Regions from separate parts of the Cupriavidus sp. GW821-FHT07C08 genome, predicted to be linked through region 1. Evidence: predicted binding sites of a transcription regulator. Region 1 holds the regulator's gene; each other region holds the start of a gene.
What was found. Region 1 encodes FNR, which switches genes on or off when oxygen is low (the NO sensors DNR and NnrR bind a similar motif). Its sites were predicted from a motif close to TTGATNNNNATCAA; they were not measured.

Region 1 (7,294 bases):
AGCAGGAACTGGCCGTAGCGGGTGCGGATCAGGCGCGACACGGTCAGCCCGACCGCCTCGAACATGCGGCGCACCTCACGGTTGCGGCCTTCGGTCAGGGCCACGTGGTACCACTGGTTGACGCCTTCGCCACCGCCGTCGGCAATGCGCAGGAAGTTGGCTTCGCCGTCATCGAGCTTGATGCCGTGCAGCAGGCGTTGGCGGTCGGCCTCGGCCAGCTCGCCCAGCGTGCGTACCGCGTATTCGCGCTCCACGCCGTAGCGCGGGTGCATGAAGCGGTTGGCAATGTCACCCGAGGTGGTAAAGATCAGCAGGCCTTCGGTATTGAAGTCCAGGCGGCCCACCGCGACCCACTTGCCGGACTTGATGCGCGGCAGGCTGTCGAACACGGTCGGACGGCCTTCCGGATCGGACTGGCTGACGATCTCGCCGGCGGGCTTGTGGTACAGCAGCACGCGCGGCGGCTTGGTCGACACCTTGCGGTGGATCAGCTTGCCGTTCACGCGGACCTGGTCCGCCGGCAGGATGCGCTGGCCGATATGGGCCGGCAGGCCGTTGACCGAAACGCGGCCCTGCAGGATCAGTTCTTCCATCTCGCGGCGCGAGCCCAGCCCGCCCTCGGCCAGCACCTTGTGCAGCTTGGGCGCGTCGTCGTCAGCCGACAGCTCGCGCACCGGCTTGGCCTTGGTGCGCGGAATGACGGTGTCTTCGGTGTCGTACTGCTCGGAGATCACGAAGCGGAACAGGTCTTCGCTGCTCGCCGCGGTCTTGTCCCCGCCGCCCTGGCCCTTGCGGGGCGCCTGCGGCTTGCCGCCATCCTTGCGGCGGCCCTGCTGCCGCGCGCCGGCGCCCTGCGCCTCGCCCGGCGCCGCCGCCTTGCCTGAGCGCTGGACCGGCTTGCGCTTGCGGCCGGGCTGCTCGGGCTTGTCGGTGCCTTCGGCCCTGGCCGCGCGGTCCACCTTGTCTGCCTTGCTGGTGCCCTGGCCGCCCTGGCTGCTCTGGCCGCCCTCGCCCTGCCCCGTCTTGCGCTTGCCGCGGCCGCGCTGGCCACCGCGCGCGCCGCCCGCCGCCTGTGCGGCGCCCGCTTCACCGGCATCGGCCTGGCCGCCGGCGCTGGCGCCTTCGGCGCCCTCGCCGCGGTCCTGCGTTGCCTGGCGGCGCGATGCCACCAGGTTCCTCAGCCCGCGGCGCAGCCCCTTGCGGCGGGGCGCGGCTTCGCTGCCCGATCCGGGTTCTGCGGCGCCGGTGTCGGCGGGTGCGCCCGCATTGCGGGTGTCTTGCTCAACGGAATCAGACAAGATATTCACTATCGGATGTTGCATGTTGTTCAGTTCGGCACGCGCTCGTCGTGCTCGCTCGGGTGCGGCGGGGTGCCGTTGTCCGGCAAATCGCCCCGCGCCCCGTCCGGATTGGGTGCGGCTGGTTCGGTGGAAGCGGCCTCGGCGGCATCGTCGGCTGCAGCTTGCAGCGGTTGCACGTCAAAGCCATTGGCGCCTTGGTTGACCGGGTCGGTCGTCCCGGCTTCGTTTGCGACGGATGCTTCGGCCACATCCGCTGCCTGCGCGGCGGGGTCGGCAAATGCTTCTTCGTCGGCACTGGCTGCCTTGTTTGCAGCCAGGTCTTCAAAATTGATGGCCTGCTGTTCAAGCAGGGTTGCCTGCGCCTGCGCCTGGGCGTCTTCCAGCGGCGGCAGCTCATCCAGCGTACGCAGGCCAAGATCGTCCAGGAATGCCTTGGTGGTCGCATACAGCGCCGGCCTGCCCGGCACGTCGCGGTGTCCGATCACCTCGATCCAGCTGCGGTCCTCAAGCTTCTTGACCACTTCCGTGCTGACCGTCACGCCGCGGATTTCCTCGATATCGCCGCGGGTCACCGGCTGCCGGTAGGCAATGATCGCCAGTGTTTCCATCACGGCGCGCGAATATTTTGGCGGCTTTTCGGGATTCAGCCGATCGAGGTATTCACGCATTTCCGGCCGGCTCTGGAAGCGCCAGCCGCTGGCCAGGGCCACCAGTTCCACGCCGCGCGGCCGCCAGTCCTGGCGCAGTTCATCAAGCAGCACGCGGATGGTGTCTGCGCCGACGTCATCGTCAAACAGCCGCCGCAGATCATTGACGCGCAACGGTTCCTGCGCGCAGATCAGCGCCGTCTCGAGGACGATCTTCGCCTCTTGGGTATTCATGTTGATGGTGTGCAGCCTGTCTTTGCACCTGCTCCCGGACGGATCCGGGGCACCGGAGATTTTGGATACAGCGGTACGAAAGCCACCGCCATCTCATTGCGCAGCTAGCCGGATACCTGCTGCATCCAAGCCGTGCACTTCCCTATCTTTGCATCGAATTGCCGGGTCATTCCGGCAGGAGATCGTTCGCGTGCCGTTATGGATCGGCCAGCAAACCTCTTGCGTAGCGCGCCCGCACATATCGGACGTCGCTGTCAGCGAACTGAAGGCCTCGGACGCAAGAAAAACGGGTATCGGGAGCAAGGCCGGCATCGCCAACACCGCAGTGCCAGCCGGACTTTTGAACCAGATCTTTTGAACCGGATGGACTGCGGGGACGGGACGGGCATCGAAAACCTTCCGCTTCCCCTGCCCTGAACGCGCCTTCTGGTAGGAAGGCCGCCTGGCGCTGCTCGCCCGCTGCTTACCGCGGCTCATATTACGCCGCGCGATACCGCAATGTTGGCGATTGTATGGCATTCCCGCCCCCGCCTGCAACCATCATCCGTTGTCCGGGCGGCGCCGGCGCCTCAGAACACCAGGCAGAATCCATGCTCGGCCAGCGAATGTGGCAGCAGCACCGCTCGCGCAATGCCAAGGCCGCCGAACGCCATCACCGCCAGGCCGGCCCCAAGGCGCACGCGGGGACGTCGCGACAGCGTACGCAAGTAGCCCGATAGGCCGGAAAGCACCAGCAGGTTAGGCAGCGTGCCGAGCCCGAACACGCCCATCACGAGTGCGCCGGACGCCGCGTTGCCCGCCAGCAGCGCCAGCGTAAGCGCCCCATAGACCATGCCGCACGGCACCAGCCCCCACGCCACGCCCATGCCATAACGCCGCGCCATGCCGCCGCGCGCCCGCACAAACGGCGGCATGGCGCCTGCCAGGCCACCCAGCCGCCGCGCCACCGCTGCGCTGGCGCGCGCCGCCAGGCGCTCCAGCCAGTTGACAGTAAAAGTATTGCCGCGCAGCAACCGCCAGCCCGACCACAGCAACATGACGCTGCCCGCCCCGAACAGCCAGCGCTGCACCGGCAGGTAGTCCTGCTTCCACGCCGACGCACCGATCGCGCCTAGCGCGGCACCGAGCAGCATATAGGTCGAGATCCGGCCCAGGTGCATAATCAGCAACTCGCCCAGCCAGGCGGCGCGGCTGGGCACCAGACTGATCGTCGCCGTCTCGCCGCGGCGTTGCTCCACGGCCAGCGCCACGCCGCCGCACATGGCGGCGCAGTGGACCCCGCCAAGCAAAGCCAGCAGAAAAACGCTGATCAGCACGCCAAATGTCAATTCTTACTCCCTACCGCATCACATCGCACGGTAAAATGTCCTAATCGCGCCCTCGCTGCCATTTCTAGCAGGTTCCAATTGCTCACCTCCATTCCCATTACCGAGATGTCGCCCCGCTGCTCCACCTGTGCAATGGGGCAGCTGTGCCTTCCGGTCGGCATGTCGCAGCAAGACCTCGCCAAGATGGACACGCTGGTACAGGAACGCATCCGTGTGCACAAGGGTGAAACCCTGTATCGCATGGGCGATCCGCTCACCGCGGTCTATGCCGTGCGCTTTGGCACGCTCAAGACCCACGTCACCACTGAAGACGGCCGCTCGCAGATTACCGGCTTCCACCTGCCCGGCGAAATCGTCGGTCTCGACGGGCTGGGCGAGATGCAGCATGCCTCCGATGCCGCCGCGCTGGAAGATACCGAAGTCTGCGTGGTCCGCATGAGCGAACTGCAGGCCCTGTCGGCAGACCTGCCATCGCTGCAACAGCAGTTCCTGCGCCTGATGGGCAAGGAAATCACGCACGACCAGCTGATGCTGGTCACGCTGGGCTCGATGCGCGCCGAGGAACGCCTTGCCGCCTTCCTGATCAACCTCTCTGAGCGCCTGTCTGCGCGCGGCTATTCGGCGTCCGAGTTCGTGATGCGCATGAGCCGCGAAGAGATCGGCAGCTACCTGGGCCTGAAGCTCGAAACCGTCAGCCGCCTGTTCTCCCGCTTTGCCGAAGCCGGCCTGATCCAGATTCGCCAGCGCCACGTCAAGCTGGTGGACATCGACGGCATCAAGCAACTCTACAGCCGCTCCTGCTAAGCGGCCAAGCGCTGCCAGTGCCGCATCCGGCCATGGCAGCGCAGACCTCACGCCAGTCCGCTCATTCCAGTTCGTCGGTATCGCTGAGCCGCGTCGGCATGGTGTAGAGCGTCAGTCCGCTGGACAACGCGCAGAACACCCAGGCCATCAGGAAGCCGATGGTGTAGACCGATTCGCGGGACGCTTCGATCGGCTGGCCGAAGAAGTTCAGGTCACCGGGATCCACCACCGAAAACACCGTCGCGGTCGCAAAGCCAGCCATCAGGAACGCCGGCCAGAGTACCCACATCAGCCAGCGCAACCTCATGGCTGCCTCGCTGCGGCAGCCTTGGGCGGCGCGGCATCGGCCTTCTCCACCACCAGGCCATGGCGCGTTGCACCCTGCACCGGCATGTCCGGATGCGTGGACGCCAGCCAGATCGTCACGCCGCACGCCACCATCGCCACCAGCGGGCCGCTCATCAATAGCCACGGCCACGGCTCCTTCCACCACGGATTGCCTTGCTGACTCATCTTGCCCCCTTCATCTTGACGACTAAGTCCGCGTCTGCCTAGCTTCACAAATCGCGCGGCACGATGAAACTGGTGGATTGCCGGATTTCGGCCTGCCCCCGCTCCGTGCCTTCGCTCGTCACTGTCACGTTGATCTTGTGCGTGCCCCGCGCCGCGGCCTCGATCGGCACGCGGATCCGGATCGGCAGCAACCGGTTGGACGTCGGCGCCAGCGATTCGGCCTGCTTGTCGTACTCCACCTTCAGGTTCTTCAGCTCGTCGCTGTCGGCGCGCACGCTGATCTTCATCGGCGCTTCGGTGGTGTTGATCAGCTGCAGGCGATAGACGTTCTCGATCCAGCGGCCTTCCACTTCACGGCCGAGCGCACCACGGTCGCGGATGATGTCGACCTTCAGCGGCGTGCGCAGCGCGATCGACGCCATGAAGCCGCCCAGCAGCACCACCCAGATCACGGAATAGATGATGACGCGCGGACGCAGCAGGCGCTTGCGCGATGCCGCCGCGGACAAGGCCTTGCGCATCGCGTTTTCCGAGGTGTACCGGATCAGGCCGCGCGGATAGTCCATCTTGTCCATGACCTGGTTGCAGGCGTCGATGCAGGCGCCGCAGCCGATGCACTCGTACTGCAGGCCGTCGCGGATATCGATGCCTGTCGGGCACACCTGTACGCAGATGCTGCAGTTGACGCAGTCGCCAAGCCCCGCCTTGTAGTGGTCGGTCTTGCGCGACCGGCTGCCGCGCGGCTCGCCGCGGCCGACGTCGTAGGTCACGACATAGGTATCGCGATCCACCATCACGCTCTGGAAGCGCGCATACGGGCACATGTACTTGCACACCTGCTCGCGCATGAAGCCCGCATTGCCCCAGGTGGCGAACGCGTAAAACAGCATCCAGAACGACTGCCACGGCCCCAGCGACAGGCTGAGCACCTCGCCGCCCAGACCGCGGATCGGCGCGAAATAGCCGATGAAGGTAAAGCCGGTCCAGAGCGCAATCAGCACCCACAGGAAGTGCTTGGTCGCCTTCAGACGGAACTTGCGCAGGCTCCACGGATCGCCATCGAGCCGGATGCGGGCGATGCGGTCGCCTTCGACCCGCCGCTCGATCCACATGAAGATCTCGGTATAGACTGTCTGCGGACAGGCATAGCCGCAGAACAGCCGCCCCGCGATCGCCGTGAACAGGAACAGCGCCAGCGCCGAGATCACCAGCAGCACCGCCAGGTAGATCACATCCTGTGGCCACAGCACCAGCCCGAAGATGTAGAACTTGCGCGCGCCAAGGTCGAACAGCACGGCCTGGCGGCCATTCCATTGGAGCCAGGGCGTGCCGTAGTAGATCAGCTGGGTCAGGATCACCAGCCAGACCCGCCAGCTGGAGAAGGCGCCCGTCACCGAGCGCGGGTAGATCTTGCGGCGGACCTCGTAGAGCGTTTCGTCAGAGGTCTCGCCCGGCGCAGCGGCCGACCGTTGCAGGTCGGCCGCCCGGGCCATTTCTTCGGTCCCGGGTGCATTCATGGGCATGCTCTCCCGCGAGCCACCAGCGCCCGCTCACATGAGTCGTCGGTCATTGCCCGGCTCCACTCCCGATGTTGGACAAACCCCAGATATAGGCCGTCAGCATCCGGATGCGTTCAGGCGTCAGGATCTCCTCATGCGCGGGCATTTTGTTGTTGTGGCCCTTCAGGATGGCGTCGACGATGCTGCCTTCCGAGCTGCCATACAGCCAGACGTTGTCCGACAGGTTGGGCGCACCGAGCGCCTGGTTGCCCTTGCCGCCGGCGCCGTGGCATGCCACGCAGGTCGTCTTGAAGGTGCCCTCGCCACGCGACGCACGGATCGGGTCCGACGACAGCCCCGACAGCGAGCGCACGTATTGCGCCACGTCGCCCGCCTGCTTGGCGTCGATGGTTGCGGCAAACGGCGGCATCACGCCATTGCGGCCCTTGGTGATGGTCTGCTGGATGATGTCGGGTTCGCCGCCATAGAGCCAGTCGTTGTCCGTCAGGTTCGGGAAGCCGCGGCTGCCGCGCGCGTCCGAGCCATGGCACTGTGCGCAGTAGTTCAGGAACAGGCGCTGGCCGATCTCGCGCGCCTGCGGATCCGCCGCCACCTGCTTGACGTCCATCTTCAGGTACTTGGCGTAGATCTCGTTCTGCATCTTCTCCTGCGCCGCGCGGTGTGCGGCAAGTTCGCCCTGCGTGGAAGACTTCAGCACGCCGGCATACGAACCCAGCCCTGGGTATAGCACCAGGTAGGCCAGGCTGAAGATGCACGCCAGCAGGAACATCCACATCCACCAGCGCGGCAGCGGGTTGTTCAGCTCGCGCAGGTCACCGTCCCAGACATGGCCGGTGTCTTCAGTGCCGCCGGCGGTCTTGGTGACCTTGCGTTGCGAGAACAGCAGCCACACGCACCAGACGATGCCGACGAGCGCGATGGCGGCAATGTAATAACTCCAGAATTCG
Region 2 (7,294 bases), on a different contig from region 1:
CGCCGAGTTTCCCGATGAGTACTTCCGCAAGGTTGACGAGCAGCGCGCCTATCCCGAGGCCTTTGTCAATGCGCTGACCGCGGCGGGCTGGCTTGCGGCCCTGATCCCGCAGGAGTACGGCGGTTCCGGCCTGGGCCTGACCGAAGCCTCGGTCATCATGGAAGAGATCAACCGCTGTGGCGGCAACTCCGGCGCCTGCCACGGCCAGATGTACAACATGGGCACGCTGCTGCGGCACGGCTCCAAGGCACAGAAGGACAAGTACCTGCCGAAGATTGCCTCGGGCGAATGGCGCCTGCAGTCCATGGGCGTGACCGAGCCGACCACTGGCACGGACACCACCAAGATCAAGACGTCAGCGGTCAAGAAGGACGGCCGCTACGTCATCAACGGCCAGAAGGTCTGGATCAGCCGCGTCCAGCACAGCGACTTCATGATCCTGCTGGCGCGCACCACGCCGCTGGCCGAGGTGAAGAAGAAGAGCGAGGGGATGTCGATCTTCATGGTGGACCTGCACGAGGCGCAGAAGAAGGGCCTGACCGTGCGCCCCATCCCCAACATGGTCAACCACGAGACCAATGAACTGTTCTTCGAGGACCTGGAAATCCCCGAGGAAAACCTGATCGGTGAAGAGGGCAAGGGCTTCAAGTACATCCTCGACGGCCTGAACGCCGAGCGCACGCTGATCGCGGCCGAGTGCATCGGCGACGGTTATTGGTTCATTGACCGCGTGACCAAGTACGTCAAGGAACGCGAGGTCTTCGGCCGCCCCATCGGCCAGAACCAGGGCGTGCAGTTCCCGATTGCCGAGTCCTTCATCGAACTGGAAGCGGCGAACCTGATGCGCTGGAAAGCCTGTGAGCTGTTTGACAAGCACGAACCCATGGGGGCCCAGGCCAACATGGCCAAGTACCTGGCGGCCAAGGCCAGCTGGGAGGCCGGCAACGCCTGCCTGCAGTTCCACGGCGGCTTCGGCTTTGCCTGCGAATACGACGTGGAGCGCAAGTTCCGGGAAACGCGGCTGTACCAGGTGGCACCGATCTCCACCAACCTGATCTACTCCTTCGTCGCCGAACACGTACTGGGCCTGCCGCGCTCATTCTGAGCGATGGACGGCGCCAGCCCCAATGCTCAAGGGGCTGGCCGGATGGAGCCCAGGCAGCAACGGCCGCGGGGTTCCTGCGGCCCAGGCCCCTGAATTCCCCTCTCTGTCTCCTCTCTTCGTCCGCGCAGCCGGATCCAGTCCGATCCTCAAATCGGAAACTGCGTCGTCGACAGCACCTGCTTGAGCACCATGAACGAGCGAATCTGCCGCACGCCCGGCAGGTAGAGCAACTGCTCCGCGTGGAGGCGGTTGAAGCTCTCGCTGTCCTTCGTCCTGAGCATCATGATGTAGTCGAACTCCCCGGTGACTTCATGGCATTCCATGCAGCCTGATACCTTCTGCGCCGCTTTCTCAAAGGCGGCGAAGGACTCGGGCGTGGACCTGTCCAGCACGACCCCGATGATGACCAGCATCCCCGCGTCCAGGGGAGCCGGGTTCAGCAGCGCCACGACGCCGCGGATCAGGCCATCCGCTTTCAGGCGTTCCACGCGGCGCAGGCATGCGGGCGGGCTGAGGCTGACCTTGGCCGCCAGGGCCAGGTTGGAGATGGACGCATCGCGCTGCAATGCGCGGAGGATGGCCTTGTCCGTGCGATCCAGCACCGGCGCGGGCTGCGGGGAGGTCTCGGATTTCGTACGAAATTTTATTCTGGATGTGGCCATTTCTACGGAATAAAGAGAATTTCATGGTGCTTCGGGGCTTTTTATCGTGCAAGAAGTCGCAGATCTTTGCAAGCACCTTTCGTCTCAGCCTTCTTATGATGATTCCAGATGCGGCGTCGCGCAGCTTCCGTGCGAATGCCGGGCTTTGCGGCTGCCCCGCGCCCGCATGCCAACCACAACCTGGAGCTAGTCATGAACCTGAAGCAATTTCCGCGTCATTCCCTGACCTTCGGCCCGACGCCGATCCATCCGCTATCGCGGCTGAGCGAGAGCCTGGGTGGCAAGGTCGAGCTCTATGCCAAGCGCGAGGACTGCAACAGCGGGCTTGCCTTTGGCGGCAACAAGACGCGCAAGCTCGAATACGTCATTCCGGACGTACTGGCGCAGGGCGCCGATACGCTGGTCTCGATCGGCGGGATCCAGTCGAACCACACGCGCCAGGTTGCCGCCATCGCGGCCCACCTGGGGCTGAAGTGCGTGCTGGTGCAGGAGAACTGGGTCAACTACTCGGACGCGGTCTATGACCGCGTGGGCAACATCCAGATGTCGCGCATCATGGGGGCCGACGTGCGCCTGGTCAGCGAAGGGTTTGACATCGGCATTCGCCCAAGCTGGGAAGATGCCATGGAGAGCGTGCGCAAGGCGGGCGGAAAGCCTTACCCGATTCCGGCAGGCTGCTCGGAGCACCCGCTCGGCGGTCTCGGCTACGTAGGGTTCGCCGAGGAAGTCCGGGAGCAGGAAGCCGAGCTCGGCTTCAGGTTTGACTACATCGTCGTCTGCTCGGTCACCGGCAGCACCCAGGCGGGCATGGTGGTGGGATTCGCTGCCGACGGCCGCGCGGACCGGGTCATCGGCATTGATGCATCGGCGAAGCCGGAACCGACGCGCGCGCAGATCCTGCGCATCGCACGCCATACCGCGGAACTGGTCGGCCTCGGCCGCGACATCACTGAAGCGGACGTGGTGCTGGACACCCGCTATGGCGGCCCCGAATACGGCCTGCCGTCGGCGGGCACCCTGGAAGCCATCCGCCTCAGCGCCAGGCTGGAAGGCATGATGACCGACCCGGTCTATGAGGGCAAGTCCATGCAGGGCATGATCGACATGGTCCGTCGCGGCGAGTTTCCGCAAGGATCGAAAGTCCTCTTTGCTCACCTGGGCGGGGTGCCGGCACTGAACGCCTACAGCTTCCTCTTCAAGGACGGGTGAGTCCGTGCGCGGGATTCCCCCGATGCCCGGCTAATTGCCATCGGCAGCCTGCGCGCCGGCCCCAAAGCGCAGGCGCAGGCTCCGGTTGGCATCCTGCAGCGAACCGTCCGCCGCTTCCACCACGCGGTGCAGGTAGTCTTCGCTGGCGTCGAGCAACGCCCCATACAGGGTGTGGCACAAGCCGCGCGCGGTGCGGCCGGGCCAGTCTTGCGGCAGCATCGCTTCAGGCAGGTTGGGGTCGCGCAGCAGCACGCGCCGGTATTCGTGCACCAGCAGCGTCCGCACGAAGAAGGCATCGGCCGGAGCAAGCCCGGCGGCCTCTTCGGCCAGCGGCGTAAAGCGGCGCAGCAGTGCCTGCCAGGCAGCGGCCACGTCGCCGAGCTTGAAGGTCTGGTGCATCAGCGCCTGCAGCGGCCGGATGGAAAACGCCTCGAGGCTGCTTGCCTCCATCACCGCCACATCGTCCTGCGCGCGTGCAGCCTCGATGATTTCGCGCAGCGAGGCGAGGTCCGCATTGGGGTGGGCCATCACCCCTGGCGCAATGGCGCCGAAGCCCTCCCACAGCAATTCCCGCTTCAGCTTCTGCCGGACCGTGGCGCGCACGTCACCGCGCACCATCACCAGGGTCCAGCGGCCATCCCATTCGGATGCCTCACCGGCGTAGATGCGCTTGCCGGCGTGCAGTACACGCTGCAAACCGGCTTCTGACAGCCCGTAGTAGCTGCGCCGCCCGATCCGGGTCGCGGCCAGCCATTCGTCAGCGGTCAGGCGGAAGGTGGCGGTTCGCACCAGCCGGTCATTGATGCCGAACGGCGCCGCCAGCTGGATCAGGCTGCCCAGCCAGATTGCCTGGGGCCGCGGCGCCACCACATCGCCGAACAAGGTCACCAGCATGGAATTGGCGCCCAGCTTCAGCCCGCGTGCCAGCCGCGCCACGCGCGGGGAAACCGGATCGGTGCCTGACGTCGCCATTGGCCTGCCCCTTGAAGTGATACACAAACGCCGATTGATTGAATCAAATTGTATCACTACCATCCGTTGCAGCTAACGATGTTGATGCAGGTCAAGACCCCGATTCAGAGCAACCAAGAGCGGAGCAAAGGATGTACGCACAGCTGGTGGAGACAGGAGCGACGAGGCTTCGCGCCATGGAAGAAATGGAGCCGCAGGAACGCGAGTTCCAGGCGCGCGTGGATGCCGGGATCAAGATCGAGGCCAAGGACTGGATGCCCGAGGCCTATCGCAAGACCCTGGTCCGCCAGATCTCGCAGCATGCGCATTCGGAGATCGTGGGCCAGCTGCCGGAAGGCAACTGGGTCACCCGCGCGCCGACGCTGGAGCGCAAGGCAGTCTTGCTGGCGAAGATCCAGGATGAGGCCGGCCATGGCCTGTATCTCTACAGCGCGGCCGAGACGCTGGGCGTCTCGCGCGACCAGATGCTGGGCGACCTGCACACCGGCAAGGCCAAGTATTCCAGCATCTTCAACTACCCGACGCTGAGCTGGGCCGATATCGGCATGATCGGCTGGCTGGTAGACGGCTCGGCCATCATCAACCAGGTGCCGCTGTGCCGCTGCTCGTTCGGCCCGTATGCGCGCGCCATGGTGCGCGTGTGCAAGGAAGAGTCGTTTCACCAGCGTCAGGGCTACGACATCCTGCTGTCGTTGTGCAACGGCACGCCCGAGCAGAAACAGATGGCGCAGGACGCGCTCAACCGCTGGTGGTGGCCTGCGCTGATGATGTTCGGCCCGTCCGACGGCGATTCGCCCAACAGCGCGCAATCCATGCAATGGCGCATCAAGCTGTTCTCCAACGACGAACTGCGCCAGAAGATGGTCGACCAGACCGTGCCGCAGGCCGAGTACCTGGGTTTGGTCATTCCCGATCCCGAGCTGAAGTGGAACGAGGAGCGTGGCCACTATGACTTCGGCGAGATCGACTGGTCCGAGTTCTACAACGTCATCCAGGGCAACGGCCCCTGCAACCGCGACCGCCTGCGCACCCGCGTCAAGGCCTGGGAAGAGGGCGCGTGGTTCCGCGACGCCCTGGTGACCCATGCCGACAAGCAGGCGCAGCGGGCCGCCGCCTGACCCCGCGGCGCGCGGCGCCGCCATCCATCCAACGCAATGACACAGGAGGTTGCCATGAAAGAGTGGCCGCTTTGGGAGATCTTTATCCGCAGCCAGCACGGCCTGGCCCACAAGCACGTGGGCAGCCTGCACGCGCCCGACGGCGAAATGGCGATCAACAACGCGCGTGATGTCTATACGCGCCGCAACGAGGGCGTCAGCGTCTGGGTGGTGAAGGCCGGCGACGTGGTCGCCAGCAGCCCCGGCGACAAGGGCCCGCTGTTCGAGCCGGCCAACAGCAAGGTCTACCGCCACCCGACGTTCTTCCCGATGCCGGAAGCCGTCAAGCACATCTGATACGGCCCGCATGATGGACAACCACAAGCTTGAATACCTGCTGCGCCTCGGCGACTCCACGCTGGTCCTCGGCCAGCGCCTGTCGGAATGGTGCGGCCGCGGCCCGGCGCTGGAAGAGGACATCGCGCTGACCAATGTCGCGCTCGACATGATCGGCCAGACCCGGCTGTGGCTGGGCTACGCCGCGGAAGTGGAGGGCGCCGGCCGCACCGCCGACCAGCTGGCCTACCTGCGCGACGCGCACCAGTTCCGCAACCTGCTGCTCGCGGAGCAGCCCAACGGCAGCTATGCCGATACGCTGGCGCGGCAGTTCCTGTTCGACACCTGGCACTACTTCCTGCTCGACGGCCTGCAGCGCTCGACCGATGCCCGCATCGCCGAGATCGCCGCCAAGTCGCTCAAGGAAGTGACCTACCACGTGCGCCGCAGCGCCGACCTGGTGGTGCGCCTGGGCGACGGCAGCGAAGAGAGCCACCGCCGCATGCAGGATGCCTTCGACGACCTGTGGATGTTCAGCGGTGAGCTGTTCGAGTCCGACGCGGGCGACGCCGCGCTGGTGCAGGACGGCGTGGTGCCCGATCCCGCATCACTGGCCGCACCGTGGCAGCGCCATGTGGCCGCGGTGCTGGAAGAAGCCACGCTGCGGCTGCCTGCCGGAACGTGGTCGCAGAGCGGCGGCCGCCACGGCCGCCATACCGAACACCTCGGCTACCTGCTGGCCGAAATGCAATTCCTGCAGCGCGCCTATCCGGGCGCGAGCTGGTGAACGCCATGACTGCGCAAGCCATCGCACGCCCGGCGGTCGGGCAGGTCTGGACCTGGCTCGATACGGTGCCCGATCCCGAGATTCCGGTGATTTCCGTGGTGGATCTCGGCATCGTGCGCGAAGTGGCATGGGAGGACGACGCCTGCGTCATCACCATCACCCCGACGTACTCCGGCTGCCCGGCCATGGCGGTGATCCGGGAGGAGATCGAGCGCACGCTGGCCGCGCAGGGCATCGCCAGCGTGCGCGTGCGGACGCAGCTGGCGCCGGCCTGGACCACCGACTGGATGACGCCGCGCGGCAAGGCCAGCCTGGGCAGCTACGGCATTGCGCCGCCGGCCCAGCAGGTGATCGACATCAGCGGCATCAGCCGCAAGGCGGCGCCCGCGCTGGTGGTGGCCTGCCCGCACTGCGGCTCGCGGCACACGCGGCTGGTGAGCCAGTTCGGCTCGACCGCCTGCAAGGCCCTGTACCGCTGCGGCGACTGCAGGGAACCGTTCGATTACTTCAAGGCGCACTGAGCCTGACCGGGGTAGTGAGATGAGCAAATTCCATGAACTGACCGTGGCCTCGGTCACCCGCGAAACCCGCGATGCCGTGGCCGTGACCTTTGCCGTGCCGGATGAACTGGCCGACACCTACCGCTACATCCAGGGCCAGCACCTGACGCTGCGCACCGGCATCGGCGGCGAGGACGTGCGCCGCTCGTACTCGATCTGCTCGGCGGTGCAGGACGAGCAGCTGCGCGTGGCGATCAAGCGCGTCGACGGCGGCCTGTTCTCGAACTGGGCCAACGAACAGCTGCAGCCCGGCATGAAGCTGGAGGTGATGCCGCCGTCCGGCCACTTCCACGTGCCGCTGTCTGCCGCGCAAGCGAGGCACTACGTGGCATTCGCCGCCGGCAGCGGCATCACGCCGATGCTGTCGATCATCAAGACCACGATGCAAGCCGAGCCCGAGAGCCGCTTCACGCTGTTCTACGGCAACCGCGCCTCGTCGTCGGTGCTGTTCAAGGAAGAGCTGGAAGACCTGAAGGACACCTACCTGCAGCGCTTCAACCTGGTGTTCGTGCTCAGCCGCGAGCAGCTGGATATCGACCTCTTCAACGGCCGCATCGATGGCGAGA
Region 3 (7,294 bases), on a different contig from region 1:
TGATCCAGGGCGTGGTCAACACGTTTGTGATCTTCCTGGCGCGCGTGGTCGGCTACTTCGTCGATTCGATGCTGCGCAAGAACGATGAGGAATCGAGCGGCCCGGGCATCGGCTACATGGTCACGGTGGTCATCTGCGAAATCGTGTTCGGCATCCTGGCCAGCATCATCGTGGCCTGGTTCTCGCGCCGCCGCGAATTCCGTGCCGATGCGGGCGCGGCCGGCATGATGGGCACGCCCACGCCGATGGTGGCGGCGCTGCGCCGCTTGGGCGGCCTGGAGCCGGATGGCCTGCCGCAGAACATGCAGGCGATGGGCATTGCCGGCGGCAAGTCGTGGATGGCGCTGTTCTCCAGCCACCCGCCGATCGAGCAGCGCATTGCCGCGCTGCAATCGGCGCGCTGATGCCAGACGCTATTCGAACACCCGGCCGCGCAGCGATTTAACCTGGCCGCGCTGGCTCTTGCTGTCCAGCCGGCGCCGGCGCGAGGCCAGCGTCGGCCGCGTGGGCCGGCGCACGCGCGGCGGCGTGGCCACGCTGCGCACCAGTTCGTGCAGCCGCCGCACCGCTTCGTCGCGGTTCTGGTCGAGGCTGCGGAACTGCTGCGCCTTGATCACCACCACGCCGTCGCGCGTGATGCGGTGGTCGTGCAGCGCCAGCAGGCGCTCCTTGTGGTCGGGCGCGAGCGAGGAGGCATACACGTCGTAGCGCAGGTGCACGGCATTGGACACTTTGTTGATGTTCTGGCCGCCCGCGCCCTGCGCCCGGATCGCCGTGATCAGGTATTCGTGATGGGGGATGACTAGGTCGTCGGTCATGGCCGCATCATAGCAAGCGCCTCTGCGCCCGCTGCGCGGCGACGATCGCATGCCGGAACCCGCGCCGGGAAGCGCCCCGGCTCCCGCCGGCACGAACTGACGGTGGCCGGCCGCAGGTCTTCGCCTACACTTGCTGCCTCATACCAACACGCGGCAAAGATATGCGAAAAGCGGGTCGCATCAAATCGTGGCATGCCGAGAAGGGCTTCGGCTTCATCAACGTCCACGCGGACACGAAAGATGTCTTCTTCCACATCACGGCATTGCAAACGCGCGCCGTGACGCCCAAGCCCGGCGACCGAGTCAGCTTCGAACTCTCCAGGGGGAAGGATGGCCGGATACAGGCGCTTGACGTCGCCATCGCCGGCGCGCCCAGGCAGGCCGAAGAGGCAAGCTGGCTGCCAGCGCTGGCCGGCCTCGCGGCCGTGGTGGTCATCACCGCCTGCGCCCTCGGTGGCTATCTGCCCCGGCAGGTCGGCATCGCCAGCCTCCTCGCCAGCATCATCGCGTTCCTGGCCTACGCGGAGGACAAGGCGCGCGCCCGCCGCGACGCATGGCGCATCCCTGAAGCTCATCTGCACCTGCTCGCGCTCTGCGGGGGCTGGCCAGGCGCGCTGGCCGCCCAACATCTGCTTCGGCACAAGAACCGCAAGGCGGCGTTCCAGGCAATTTTCTGGGGAACTGTCGGGCTGAACATCGGCGCGATGGTGCTATGGAAGACCGCCCTGGCTGCATGACGGTCTCGGGCTTCGGCCCGGCACGCGTGTCCGCGACCAGCATCACACCGCACTACATATCGGAAAGAAATTTGGCGCGCCCGGCTGGGATCGAACCAGCAACCCCTGCCTTCGGAGGGCAGTACTCTATCCATTGAGCTACGGGCGCACAGGACGGTTTTGCAACCGGTTTGTGGGTACAGCGGTTGCGGCGGGCGAGTGGCCGCCGCAGGAAAGTCGCATAGGATACCGCTTTTGCCCCGTGCCGTCCATGCGGGCCCGCCAGAGGCTTCAGGGAACGTCTCGCAACCGCCGCTTTTTGGCACTGGCGGGGGGCCTTTGGCGCTATAATCGCCAGCTATTTGCGTCAAATCGTGCCCGCCACACCGCCGATGCAATGAGTCGACCGGGGTCAAGGCCGCGCGGCTTGTTGTCGGCGACAATCAGGCCCGGTCCGGGAGACAGTCCGCAGCGCGCAAATAGCAACAGACCCAAGTCAGGCAAGGGCCGCAGGCAGCACGGGCGGTCCGGATGGGGGCCGGACAGCGGTCAGCGAGTGACCAAGACCGGGCCAGAATAAGCAAGCCGAGCGTAAGCGGCCAGAAGGTTTCCTGCAAAACTGAGAGTTCTGTATGAGCGACGTCCACAACGAACACGACGAACACGAGTCTCCCATCAAAACCCCGAAGCAGCTGATCGCAGTCGTGATCGCGGCTTTCCTGGTGCCGATCATCGTGATCATTCTGCTGGTCAACTTTGTCGGACACGGCTCGACGGAAAGCGCCGGGGCTGCCACCACGGCGGAAGCCGTCAACGACCGCATCAAGCCGGTCGCCTCGCTCGAAATCAAGGATCCCAACGCACCGCGCGTCTTCAAGACGGGCGAGCAGGTCTACAAGGAAATCTGCGCCGCGTGCCACGCCACCGGCGCAGCGGGTGCACCCAAGTACGCCAACGCCGGCGACTGGGCCGCGCGCATCGGCCAGGGCTTTGACGGCCTGATGAAGTCGGTGATGAACGGCAAGGGCGCGATGGCCCCGCGCGCCGGCACCACGCCGGACGACTACGCCGACTATGAACTGGCCCGTGCCGTGGTTTACATGGCCGACGCCGGCGGCGCCAAGTTCCCGGAGCCGGCTGCCCCGGCTGCCGCCGCGCCGGCGACCGCCGCAGCCCCTGAAGCTGCCGCCGCTCCGGCCGCCGCTGCCGCGCCTGCACCGGCAGCGCCCACTGCTGCGGCCCCGGCAGCTGCTGCCGCCGCACCCGCTGCTGCGCCGGCCGCTTCGGCCGACGTGGGCAAGAAGGTCTACGAGCAGGTCTGCGCCGCCTGCCACGCCGCCGGCGTAGCCGGTGCGCCCAAGTTCGGCGACAAGGCCGCCTGGGCGCCGCGCCTGAAGGAAGGCATGGACGCGGTCCACAACTTTGCGCTCAAGGGCAAGGGCGTGATGCCGCCCAAGGGTGGCTACGCCGGCCCGGACGCGGACGTGATCGCCGCCTCGGACTATATGGCCAGCGCCGCCAAGTAAGTCCGTCCGCTGCAAACGAAAAGCCCGCGCAATGTGCGCGGGCTTTTTTTCGTCCGTACCGCCTGCGCGGCCGCTACACCACGCGCGAGTACCGCGGCACGAAGCGCACCGGCTGCGCGCCATCGTTGGCGGCGGCGGCCCGGGCACCAGCGTCCGCGGGCCGCGCGGCATCCTCGCGCAGGTAACGGTCGAACACCATCGCCACGCGCCGCACCAGCAGCCGGCCCAGTGGCGTCACGGTGATGCGTTCCGGCGCGCATTGCACCAGCCCGTCCGCGCCCAGTGCGGCGAGGTCGGCCAGCTCGGGCGCAAAGGCCGTGCTGAAGCGGATGCCGTGGCGCGCTTCCAGCGCCGGGATATCGAGCACCCCATTGCACATCAGGTCACCGATGATCTCGCGCCGCAGGTGGTCGTCGGCGTTCATCGCCACGCCGCGCGCCAGCGGCAGGCGGCCGTGGTCGAGCGCGCCGTAGTACTCGTCCAGCGTGCGCGCATTCTGCACGTAGCGCCCCGCGATCGCACCGATCGCGGAAATGCCGAGTCCGATCTGGTCGTAGCCGGCGTGCGTGGAGTAGCCCTGGAAGTTGCGTTGCAGCCGCCCTTCGCGCTGGGCCACGGCGAGGTCGTCGTCGGGCAGCGCGAAATGGTCCATGCCGATATAGACGTAGCCTTCGGCGCTCAGCCGCTCGATGGTGGAGACCAGGATGTCGAGCTTCTCGCCCGCGGGCGGCAAGGCGTTTTCGTCGATGCGGCGTTGCGGCTTGAACACATGCGGCAGGTGCGCGTAGCTATAGACCGAGAGCCGGTCGGGACGCAGCGCCAGCACCTGCTCGATGGTGCGGCCAAAGCGCGCCGCGGTCTGGTGCGGCAGGCCGTAGATCAGGTCCAGGCTGACCGAGCGGAAACCCAGCGTGCGCGCGGCATCCACCACGGCGCGGGTCTCTTCGAAGGGCTGGATGCGATGGATGGCCTGCTGGACCTCGGGATCGAAATCCTGCACGCCCAGGCTGACGCGGTTGAAGCCCAGTTCGGCCAGCAGCGCCATGCGGGCGTGGTCGACGCGGCGCGGATCGATCTCGATCGAATGCTCGCCCTCGGCCGCCAGCTCGAAATGCTCATGCAGCAGCGCCATCACGCGGCGCATCTCGCCGGGGTCGAGGAAGGTCGGCGTGCCCCCGCCCCAGTGCGACTGCAGCACCTGGCGGCGCGGCCCGAGCCGGTCTGCCACCAGCGCCATCTCGCGGCCCAGGTAGTTGACGTAGCGGGCGCTGCGGCCATGGTCGCGCGTGATGATCTTGTTGCAGCCGCAGTAGTAGCAGATGTTCTCGCAGAACGGGATATGCAGATACAGCGACAGCGGCGCCGGCGCGTCGGCCCGGCAGGCGGCCAGTGCGTCGTGGTACAGCGACAGGTCGGGGCCGTTGCGGAAGCGGTCGGCCGTCGGGTACGAGGTATAGCGCGGGCCGTTGCCGTCGATGCGGCCGGCCAGCGCGCGGAAGTCGGACAGCGCGCGGCGGTCGGGCGCAGGGGAAGTCATGGCAGACGGAGTCATGGGGGCGCGGGGGTATGGGTGTGTGATAGCCCATCGTAGGGCCGCACCGCCGCTGGCGCGTTGACCGCCGTCAAGCGCGGGCATTGGACCTGCGGGCGGCGGGCGTCACATTGGTGTCATGTGTGGCGGATACGCTGCGCGCCACCGCCGGCCCGCGCGTCACCTGCCCCTGCAATGCCAACTCCCGACCAGACTCCGATGTTTTCGCCGTACCCACCGCTGCGCAGCCACCTGGCAGCACCGGCCCGGCAACGGCGCCGCCTGCTTGCCGCCGCCGGCGCGGCACTGGCCCTGCCCGCCTGGCCAGTGCTGGCGCAGACGCAGGCGCGCCGCACGGTCGTGGTCGGCCACCTGCTCGACCGCGGCGGCGCGCAAGCCGACCTTGCGCGCGACTACCTGGCCGGGGCCAAGGTCATGTTTGACGCCGTCAACGCCGGCAACGGCCCGGTGCGCATCGCGCACGTGGTCCGCGACGCCGATCCCGACCCGCGCCGCGCGTTGGCGCAGGCGGTGTCGCTGGCCGATACCGACCTCGCCGAGCTGCTGTTCGGCCCCGGCGACCGGCTGTTGCCGGCGCTGGCCGCATCGGCCGAGCTGGGCCGGCGCGGCGTGCAGATCGTGGCGCCGCTATCGGGCCTTGGGCTGACGGCCGACAACGTCTGGTTCACCCGCGCCGACTACCAGGCCGAACTGGACGCGGCGGTACGTCAGCTGCGCAGCTATGGCCTGACCAGCATCGCGCTGGCCCTGGCGCCGGACTTCGCTGCCCCGTCGCTGGCCCGGCTTGAGGCGCAGACCGGGACGCGCGCAGTGCCGCTCGACGCCAATCCCGAGGCCGCCGCCCGGCGCATCGCCGCGACCCGCCCGGGCGCGGTGATCGTGGCGGGCGATACCCTTGCCTACGCCGGGCTCGGCCGCGCGCTGGCGGTGCAGGGCTGGTACGGTTTCCTGGTCGGGCTGTCGTCGGTCAGCGCCACCGCCGCGCGCGAGATCCTGGGCGCTGGCTACAGCGGGGGCATGGTGCTGACCCAGGTCGCGCCCGGGCCGCAACAGGCCACGCTGCGGGTGGTGAAGGAACACGTGGCGCGCATGAAGCAATACCTGGATGAGCCGCCGTCGCCGGCCACGCTGGCCGGCTATATCGGCGCGGCGTGGCTGGCGCGCGCGCTGGCCGGCCCGCGCGGCAGCGGCGCGGCCGAGATGCGGCGGGCGCTGCAGGGGCGCGTGGACGTGGGCGATTTTCCGCTCGACTTCACGCACGGGCAGCGCGGCTCGCAGTACGTCACGCTGGCGGCGTCAGCCGCGCGGTAAGGACAGGCGCGTGCGCAGGCCGCTCAGCCCGGGGCCGTCTTGCCGCCGGTTCCCAGCAGCGCCTTGAGCGCGCCGAGCCGGTCCTTGGGGCTCATCGCCGGGGTTTCATCGACCGGCGCAGGCGCTTCCTCCAGCTTCATCTCGCCGATAAAGCGCGAAGGCTGGCACGAGTAGGTCTCTCGCGCGCGCTTGCGCTTCTTGCACCAGCTGACATGCAGGCTGCGCTGGGCGCGGGTGATGCCGACATACATCAGCCGCCGCTCTTCCTCGATCTTCTCGTCGCTCATGTCCTCGTCTTCGCGGCAGTGCGGCAGGATGCCCTCTTCCACGCCGACCAGGAACACGTGCGGATATTCCAGCCCCTTGGACGCGTGCAGCGTGGACAGCCGCACTGCGTCGGGGTCTTCCTCGCGGCCTTCCAGCATGCTCATCAGCGCCACGGTCTGGGTCAGCTCGAGCAGGTTCTTGCCTTCGCTGCCGAAGCCGTCGGCATTGTCGAAGCCGGTGGCTTCCTCGCCCTCGGCGCCTTCTGGCTTGGTGCCCTTGCGCTTGAGCCAGTCCAGGAATTCCAGCGTGTTGGTCCAGCGCGACTGCGCCTGCCGTTCGTCGAAGCTGTCGTACAGGTAGGCCTCGTAGTGGATGCCTTCCATCAGATCGTCCAGCACCACGGTGGCCGGATCCTTGGCCGCGCGGTCGGCCAGCCGCACCATCGATTCGCAGAATACGCGCAGGGGCTCCAACTGGCGCGGCTGCAGCTTGCCTTCGATGCCGCCCATCATCGCGGCCTCGAACAGCGACACCTTGGCCTGGCCAGCAAAGGTGCCCAGCGCTTCCAGCGTGGTGTTGCCCACGCCGCGCCGCGGCGTGGTGATGGCGCGGATAAAGGCGGGATCGTCGTCGGGGTTGGCAATCAGGCGCAGGTAGGCGCAGATGTCCTTGATCTCGGCCTTGTCGAAGAAGCTCTGGCCGCCCGACAGCACATAGGGAATCCGTTCGCGCCGCAGGATCTGCTCAAACAGCCGCGCCTGGTGGTTGCCGCGATACAGGATGGCGTAGTCGCGGAACTGCGCGCGGCGCTCGAACTTGTGCGCGGACAGGCGGAACACCACCGACTCGGCCTCGTGCTCCTCGTCGTTCATCGGGTGGATGGCGATGGGGTCGCCCATGCCGTGCTCGCTCCACAGCTTCTTGTCGAACAGCTTGGGATTGTTGGCGATGACGGCGTTGGCCGCTTCCAGGATGCGCACGGTGGAGCGGTAGTTCTGCTCCAGCTTGATCACCTTCAGGTCCGGGAAATCGGTCTGCAGCCCGCGCAGGTTGTCCAGCGTGGCGCCGCGCCAGCCATAGATTGCCTGATCGTCGTCGCCCACT
Region 4 (7,294 bases), on a different contig from region 1:
GGGCTGGGTGGTCTATGACGTGATCTGCCGCGTGTTCGGCAAAAGCGACAAGACCGTGGGCGTGCTGGTGGCGATCTACGTGGCCGTAGCTGCCTACGTGGCGTGCCACCTGTTCTCGGGCCGTGCGGCGTTCCTGCTGACCGGTGCGATGATCGCCACCATCATGAGCGCCAACGTGCTGGTGTGGATCATCCCGGGCCAGCGCAAGGTGGTTGCCGCGCTGCGCGCAGGCCAGCCGGTCGATCCGGTCCATGGCAAGAACGCCAAGCAGCGCAGCGTGCACAACACGTACTTCACGCTGCCGGTGCTGTTCGCGATGCTGTCGAACCACTACAGCATGACCTACAGCTACAAGTACAACTGGGCCGCGCTGATCCTGATCATGCTGGCCGGTGTGCTGATCCGCCAGTTCTTCATCCTGAAGCACAAGGGCAAGATCAACGTGGCCTGGCCCGCGGCCGGCGTTGCCGTGCTGGCCGTGGTCGCCGTGCTGATCGCACCGCAACCGCGCCCGGCCGTGGCCAAGGCAGAAGGCGGTGACGCCGCCGCCACCGTCAGCTTTGCCAAGGTGCAGGAAGTGCTGAACGCGCGCTGCGTGCAGTGCCACGCCGCGCAGCCGAAGATGATGCCGACCGCGGCCAAGGGCATCAAGCTCGACACCGCGGAAGACATCAAGGCCCACGCCCAGCTGATCTACCAGCAGGCCGTGCAGCAGAAGGCGATGCCGCTGGGCAACGTGACGCAGATCACCGACGACGAACGCGCCCTGCTGGGGCAGTGGTTCGAAGGCGGTGCCAAGACCACCAACTAAGGCTGTGAAAAGCATCAGGGCCGGCGCGTGCAGCCGGCCCGCGAAATCCGAGCATCGGTGATCGACGGTCCGGAGGGTTGTGCAGTTGGCAATCGTCAGTACCGGACCGGCGAGGGTTTGAACGGGGCCTTGCGCCCCGTTTTTTTTCGGCGACTATCCGCCGATATTCAGCAGCGCCAACACCCCCAGCACCAGGAAAATCCCCGCCGCGATCTTGTGCACCAGCGCGATCGGCATCTTGTTGGCAAACTTGTCGCCAAGCAGGACCGCCGGCGCATTGGCGACCATCATGCCGAAGGTGGTGCCGGCCACCACGGCAATCACCGCATCGCTGAAGCGCGCGGCCAGCGCCACGGTGGCGATCTGGGTCTTGTCGCCCATCTCGGCGAAGAAGAAGGCCACGATGGTGGTGCCGAGGATGCCGAGGGCGCCCTTGACCGGCTTGGCCTGTTCGGCGTCGTCGAGCTTGTCGGGGATCAGCATCCATCCCGCCATCGCGATAAAGCCCAGGCCCAGGATCCAGCGCAGCAGGCTTTCGCCCAGCACATGCGTGATCCAGCCGCCGAGCGCGCCGGCAAAGCCATGGTTGAACAGCGTGGCGATCAGGATGCCAAGGATGATGGGGATGGGCTTGCGGTAGCGCGCGGCCAGCACCAGCGACAGCAATTGCGTCTTGTCGCCCATTTCAGCGAGGGCGACGATGCCTGTGGAGACGAGGAAGGCTTCCATTTTGGTTTTGTGGGGTAACCGGGCCGCAATGCATCGCGAGATGCCAATGACGCATACCTTTCCCGGCCCGGCCAGAAAGGTATGGTCATCGGTCTCGCCAGGCTGGACGCTGCCGGGTCCGTATCAGTACACGGCCGGGCGGGTCCGGAGCTGCGCACGCCATAACCGCAAGCGGTCAAGTCTGTTGACGTACGCCCCTGTCTCCCGGAATCCGCATTGCGCGGCGCGGTGAGAGCAGGGCGGCTACTCCCCAATGGAGGCGGCAATTATAGCGGCAGCGGGGGCAGGCGTCCACCTGCCCCCGCCACGTGGCCTGCACTCTCAGGCGGGTACAGGCGCGTTGTCGCTGGTCTGGCGGCCGCGGAAATCGGTCCAGCACAGGGCCTTGAAGTCATAGAGCTTGCAGCGGCGCGCAGTGTCGAAATACCAGCGCCAGGAGAAGTTCTCGATGATGATGCGGCCCGGCAGCGCATGCTCCAGCAGCGCCTGGGCGCGCTTGAGGCGGTACAGCGGCACGCTCATGTCGACGTGGTGCGCGGTGTGTTCCATGATGTGGTGCAGCGCCGCGCCGATGCCGTGGCGGAAGCGCAGGTGCACGGTGGTCGAGACAAAGGGCTGCGCCTTGGCCCACATGGCCTTGGTGTCATACCAGGCCACGCTGGTATGGGTGTGGTGCACGTACAGCACGAAGCCGACTGTGACGTTCCAGACCAGGAAGGGCAGCACGAAGCCGGCACCGATGAGCATCCAGACGGACTGGTCCGTGGCCAGTGCCAGGCCAGCCAGCGCGCCGATCCAGGCCAGCCCGAATGCGGCTACCAGCACACAGTCGCCGGTGAAGATCGGGCGGCGCGTGGCCATCTGGCGCTTGCTCGGGAAGAACATCTTGCACCACCAGATTTCCACCAGGTAGTACAGGCCCGGGCCGAAGCCGGTGCGGTAGATGCGCTCCATCACGCGGCGCCAGCGCGGCAGCGCGTTGAATTCTTCCAGCGAGTAGGGCGCCCAGACGAAGTCGAAGCCCTTCAGGTTGGTGTAGCCGTGGTGCACCACGTTGTGGCCGACTTCCCACAGGCTGTACGGCGTCAGCGAGGGCAGGAAGGTGAGCCGGCCCAGCCACTTGTTCAGGCCGCGGCGCGGGGTCAGGCTCTGGTGGCAGGCATCGTGGCCGATGATAAACAGGCGCGCGATGATCAGCCCGGCCAGCACGCCCAGCGCCAGCTTGGCGGCCCAGTGCTGCGCCAGCACCACGCCGGCCAGCACGGCGCCGAACAGCAGGTAGTCGAAGGCGAACAGCAGCAGTGCGCGCGGGGTGCTGCGCTGGCCCAGCGGGATCAGCCAGCCGCGGATGATCTTGCGCGAGGGCAGCGGGGCGTCCGGTGCGATCGGCGCCGGAAGCGGGGCGTGGTTGGGCGCACCCTTGCGCGCGGCATGGGGCACATCATGCGGGCCATGGGCGCGCTCAGGGGCGTGAGCGGCGGATTGGGATGCGGTCATGCAGAACCTTCTGATTGCGGTCGGATGGGTATGGGCGCACGGCACGCAGAACGGCCGCGGCGGAACCGCAAGGTTAGAAGGCTTTGTGGGAGACGGTCTTGACGCTCGTCAAGCCGGAGGCGGGGGCGAAGCGGTAAAAGCGCGCCCGCCGCATGGCGGCGGGCGGCTGCTGGCCAGGTGACGGATCAGGCGGCCGGCACGTGGGCGGCCTCGCCCATCACATAGACGCTGTCGATGAGGCGGTCGTCGCCCAGCATGGCAAAGGCGAACAGCTCCTCTTCCAGCGTTTCCGAGCGGTTGCTGCGGCGGGCGATCAGCGGCGTGGCCTTGGGGTCCAGCACGATGAAGTCGGCCTCGCAGCCAACGCCAAAGCTGCCGACGCGGTCGGTCCAGCCCAGCGCCTCGGCCGCGGCGCGCGTGGCCAGGTAGAACATGCGCAGGGCGGTCAGGTAGTAGCCGCCCATGCGCGCCACCTTGTGCGCGGCGTTCATGGTGCGGAACATCGAGAACGAAGTGCCGCCGCCGACGTCGGTGGCCAGCGTCACGTTCAGGCGGTTGGCGTCGGACTGGTGGAAGTCATAGAAGCCGCTGCCCAGGAACAGGTTGGAGGTGGGGCAATGCGCCACCGCGGCACCGCTGTCGGCCAGGCGCCGGCGGTCGCCCTGGTCCAGGTAGATGGCGTGGCCGTACATAGCGCCCGGGCGCAGCAGGCCGTAGCGGTCGTATACGTCCAGGTAGCTGCGCGCGTCCGGGAACAGCTCGGCGACCCATTTGACCTCGTCGCGGTTCTCGGCCACGTGGGTCTGGATAAAGGCGTCCGGGTAGGCGCGCGCCAACTCGCCGCAGGCGGCCAGCTGCGCCTCGGTCGAGGTCGGGGCAAAGCGCGGCGTGATGGCGTAGGCCAGACGCCCCTTGTTATGCCAGCGCGAGAGCAGGTCGGCGGAGTCCCGGGCGCCGGTCTCGGCCGTATCGCGCAGGAATTCCGGGCAATTGCGGTCCATCATCACCTTGCCCGTGACCATGCGCAGGTTGCGCGCCTCGCTTTCGGCAAAGAGGGCCTCGGCCGAGGCCTTGTGCACCGTGCTCCAGACCACCGCGCTGGTGGTGCCGTTGCGCAGCAGTTCCTCGGTGAAGAAGCCGGCCACGCCGCGCGCGTAGTCGGGGTCGGCAAAGCGGCGCTCTTCGGGGAAGGTGTAGGTCTCGAGCCAGTGCAGCAGGCCCGGCGACGGCGACGCGATCATGTCGGTCTGCGGGTAGTGCACGTGGGTGTCGATAAAGCCGGGCACGATCAGCTTGCCGCGGTGATCGACGATCTCGGCGTCGGCCGGAATTCGCGCAGCCAGCTGCGTGTAGTCGCCGGCGGCGGCGATGCGCCCGTTGGTGACGATCAGCACCCCGTCGTCCCAATACTGATACGCGTCCTCATGGAATTGCGGATCGCGCAGGAAATGCAGCACGCGGCCGCGAATGGCACGGGTGAGGGAGTCAGTCTTGGGATTGGTCGTCATGGTTTGTCTCTTGTGGCCGGCCCGCGCGGAACGGCATGGTTCAAGCAGCGGGCCGGGCTATTGGCATGCGCCGCGCTCAGGCCGCTGAGGTCGTTGCGGGCGGGGACTTGGGCGGGCTCGACCAGAAGTGGTCGACTTCCGCCAGGAATTCGGCCTTCTGCATGGCAGGCAGGAAGGCCGCTTCAAAACTGTTGCGGGCAAGCTTGTGGGCATCGGCCGCGTCCAGCGGCAGCGCGTCGAAGGTGGCTTCCCAGTTGGCGTTCATATAGCCGCCGAAGTAGGCCGGATCGTCCGAATGCAGCGTGATCACCACGCCGGCATCGAGCATGCGCTTGAGCGGGTGGTCGCGCAGGTCCGGGTAGACCTTGAGCTTGACGTTGGACAGCGGGCACACGGTCAGCGCCACGCGCTCGCGCGCCAGGCGTGCCACCAGCGCCGGATCGTCGATGGCGCGCACGCCGTGGTCGATGCGCTGCACCTTGAGGATGTCGAGGGCGTCGGTGACGTATTGCGCCGGACCTTCCTCGCCCGCGTGGGCCACCAGGTGCAGGCCCAGCTCACGCGCCTTGGCAAATACGCGCGCGAACTTCTCGGGCGGGTTGCCTTGCTCGGACGAATCCAGGCCCACGCCGACAAAGCGGTCGCGGTAGGGCAGCGCCGCTTCCAGCGTGGCGAAGGCGTCTTCCTCCGGCAGATGGCGCAGGAAGCACAGGATCAGGCTGCTGGAGAAGTCATATTCGGTGCGCGCCTGGGCCAGGGCATCGGCGATGCCGTCGATCACCACGCCGATGGGCACGCCGCGCGCGGTATGGGTCTGCGGATCGAAGAAGATCTCGGCGTGGCGGACGTTGTCGGCGACGGCGCGCTTGACGTAGTCCATGGTCATGTCGAAGAAATCTTCCTCGGTCAGCATCACGCTGGCGCCGGCGTAGTAGATGTCCAGGAACGACTGCAGGTCGGTAAAGGCGTAGGCGGCGCGCAGCGCCTCGACGCTGGGGTAGGGCAGCGCCACCTGGTTGCGCTGCGCCAGCCGGAAGATCAGTTCCGGTTCAAGCGTGCCTTCGATATGCACATGCAGTTCGGCCTTGGGAGTGCGGCGGATCTGTTCCGCGAGCGCGGCATCGATGGTCATGGGGGCCTCGTTTCTGGGCATTTCTGTGCCTGCCGGCGGGGCCGGCGGCACGGGTTCAGGGATGCACCGCCTCCGGGCGGCCCAGACGCAGCGCGGCAAGGCGCTGTTCGCGGACCTGGAGCAGCTGGGCGACGATGGCTACCGCAATCATAGCCGGAGCCTTGTCGGTAATCCCGGGAACCCCCATGGGGCATGTCATTTCCGCAAACCGGGCCGGGTCGATGCCGTGCTCGGCCATGCGGTGTTCAAAGCGCGCGCGCTTGGTCTTGGAACCGATCAGCCCGAAGTAGGCAAAGTCGGTGCGCTTGAGGATTTCCTCGCACAGGGTCTGGTCCAGCGCGTGGCTGTGCGTCATGACCAGGAAGTAGCTGCCGGCGGGCGCCTGCGCCACTACCGCCTCGGGCGTGTCGCTGGCCTCGGCCTCGACATTGTCGGGCAGCCCGCCGGGGAAGAGCGTGTCGCGCTCGTCGACCCAGTGCACGCGGCACGGCAGCGTGGCCAGCACCTTGACCAGCGCATGGCCGACATGGCCGGCGCCGAACAGCACCACGTGCATGGTGTCGGGCACCAGCGTATCGGTCCAGCTGCCGTCGGCGTGCAGCGTTACGCCGGGGAGCACGGCATGGCTGTCGCCATGGGTGATCGCGCCGCTGGCCGGCACCTGCCGCTGCAGTGCCTTGCCGGCGGTGAAATTGCGTTCGACCGCGTCAAGCCAGTGCAGGTCGGTTTTGCCAAGGACCTCGAACGCCAGCTGCACCACGCCGCCGCAGCACTGGCCCAGCGCCGGCCCGAGCGGAATGCGCTCGATCCGGCGTTGTTCACCGCGCACCAGCATCTCGCGCGCGATATCCATGCCGCGCCACTCCAGGTGGCCGCCACCGATGGTGCCGACCAGGTCGTCGGCGCTGACCAGCATGCGGATGCCGGCCTCGCGCGGGGCCGAGCCCTTGACCTCGACGATGGTGACCATTGCCACCGGCACGCCGGCGCGCACCATGCGGGCAGCGTCGGCGAAGCGGAAGGGTTTGAGCGGTGCGTTCTGCATGTCGGGGGCCTTGTCGGTGTTGCCTGGTTGCTGCTTGATGCTGTGGTGCTGCCTGCGCTAGGTCATCGCAAGGGTGGCGCGCGCCTGCTTCTTCCACCGGCCCCTTGCCCGTCAACGCGGGCAAGGGGGGAAAGTCCGGCGGCGCCCGCAGGCGCGCGCTTCCTGCGATCGTTCAGCCAGCTCAGGCTGGCTGCGCCGCGGCTTCGCGCACGGCGTCGACGGCGTCCAGGATCGCCTCGCTGGTGGCCGGGGCCTTCAGCGGCGGGTTGATGCGGTAGTCGCCAACGGCAGCCACGGCGTCGCGGATCGCGAAGAACACCGAGAACGGCAGCAGCAGCGGCGGCTCGCCCACGGCCTTGGAGCGGTGGATGCTGTCCTCGACGTTGCGGTTCTGGAACAGGCGCACGTTGAATTCCTCCGGGCAGTCGTTGACCGTCGGGATCTTGTACGTGGACGGGGCGTGCGTCATCAGCTTGCCGTCCTTGTTCCACCACAGTTCCTCGGTGGTCAGCCAGCCCATTCCCTGGATAAAGGCGCCTTCGACCTGGCCGATGTCGATCGCCGGGTTCAGC

Region 2: the regulator FNR is predicted to act here: its motif matches at 4,030-4,043, upstream of paaA (1,2-phenylacetyl-CoA epoxidase subunit PaaA).
Region 3: the regulator FNR is predicted to act here: its motif matches at 4,673-4,686, upstream of hemN (oxygen-independent coproporphyrinogen III oxidase).
Region 4: the regulator FNR is predicted to act here: its motif matches at 3,136-3,149, upstream of AC07UK_RS19925 (fatty acid desaturase).

What each region holds. Positions count from the first base shown of each region.
Region 1 is NZ_JBWKQZ010000001.1:524,545-531,838, forward strand. Features, by position in the region: gene rluB (23S rRNA pseudouridine(2605) synthase RluB) at 1-1,322, opposite strand, end outside; gene scpB (SMC-Scp complex subunit ScpB) at 1,328-2,182, opposite strand; gene AC07UK_RS02570 (sulfite exporter TauE/SafE family protein) at 2,752-3,510, opposite strand; gene fnr (fumarate/nitrate reduction transcriptional regulator Fnr) at 3,589-4,314, shown strand; gene AC07UK_RS02580 (hypothetical protein) at 4,376-4,621, opposite strand; gene AC07UK_RS02585 (membrane protein) at 4,618-4,827, opposite strand; gene ccoG (cytochrome c oxidase accessory protein CcoG) at 4,872-6,320, opposite strand; gene ccoP (cytochrome-c oxidase, cbb3-type subunit III) at 6,394-7,294, opposite strand, start outside.
Region 2 is NZ_JBWKQZ010000009.1:66,742-74,035, forward strand. Features, by position in the region: gene AC07UK_RS13915 (acyl-CoA dehydrogenase family protein) at 1-1,105, shown strand, start outside; gene AC07UK_RS13920 (Lrp/AsnC family transcriptional regulator) at 1,252-1,767, opposite strand; gene AC07UK_RS13925 (1-aminocyclopropane-1-carboxylate deaminase) at 1,960-2,976, shown strand; gene paaX (phenylacetic acid degradation operon negative regulatory protein PaaX) at 3,007-3,948, opposite strand; gene paaA (1,2-phenylacetyl-CoA epoxidase subunit PaaA) at 4,080-5,066, shown strand; gene paaB (1,2-phenylacetyl-CoA epoxidase subunit PaaB) at 5,121-5,402, shown strand; gene paaC (1,2-phenylacetyl-CoA epoxidase subunit PaaC) at 5,413-6,168, shown strand; gene paaD (1,2-phenylacetyl-CoA epoxidase subunit PaaD) at 6,174-6,689, shown strand; gene paaE (1,2-phenylacetyl-CoA epoxidase subunit PaaE) at 6,709-7,294, shown strand, end outside.
Region 3 is NZ_JBWKQZ010000033.1:17,725-25,018, reverse strand. Features, by position in the region: gene htpX (protease HtpX) at 1-404, shown strand, start outside; gene arfB (alternative ribosome rescue aminoacyl-tRNA hydrolase ArfB) at 414-818, opposite strand; gene AC07UK_RS31275 (DUF1294 domain-containing protein) at 980-1,555, shown strand; tRNA gene AC07UK_RS31270 (tRNA-Arg) at 1,628-1,703, opposite strand; gene AC07UK_RS31265 (c-type cytochrome) at 2,167-3,060, shown strand; gene hemN (oxygen-independent coproporphyrinogen III oxidase) at 3,134-4,612, opposite strand; gene AC07UK_RS31255 (ABC transporter substrate-binding protein) at 4,811-5,923, shown strand; gene AC07UK_RS31250 (UvrD-helicase domain-containing protein) at 5,947-7,294, opposite strand, start outside.
Region 4 is NZ_JBWKQZ010000015.1:159,443-166,736, forward strand. Features, by position in the region: gene AC07UK_RS19915 (urate hydroxylase PuuD) at 1-811, shown strand, start outside; gene AC07UK_RS19920 (TMEM165/GDT1 family protein) at 965-1,540, opposite strand; yybP-ykoY riboswitch at 1,655-1,804, opposite strand; gene AC07UK_RS19925 (fatty acid desaturase) at 1,862-3,037, opposite strand; gene guaD (guanine deaminase) at 3,223-4,545, opposite strand; gene AC07UK_RS19935 (adenosine deaminase) at 4,622-5,677, opposite strand; gene xdhC (xanthine dehydrogenase accessory protein XdhC) at 5,733-6,722, opposite strand; gene xdhB (xanthine dehydrogenase molybdopterin binding subunit) at 6,904-7,294, opposite strand, start outside.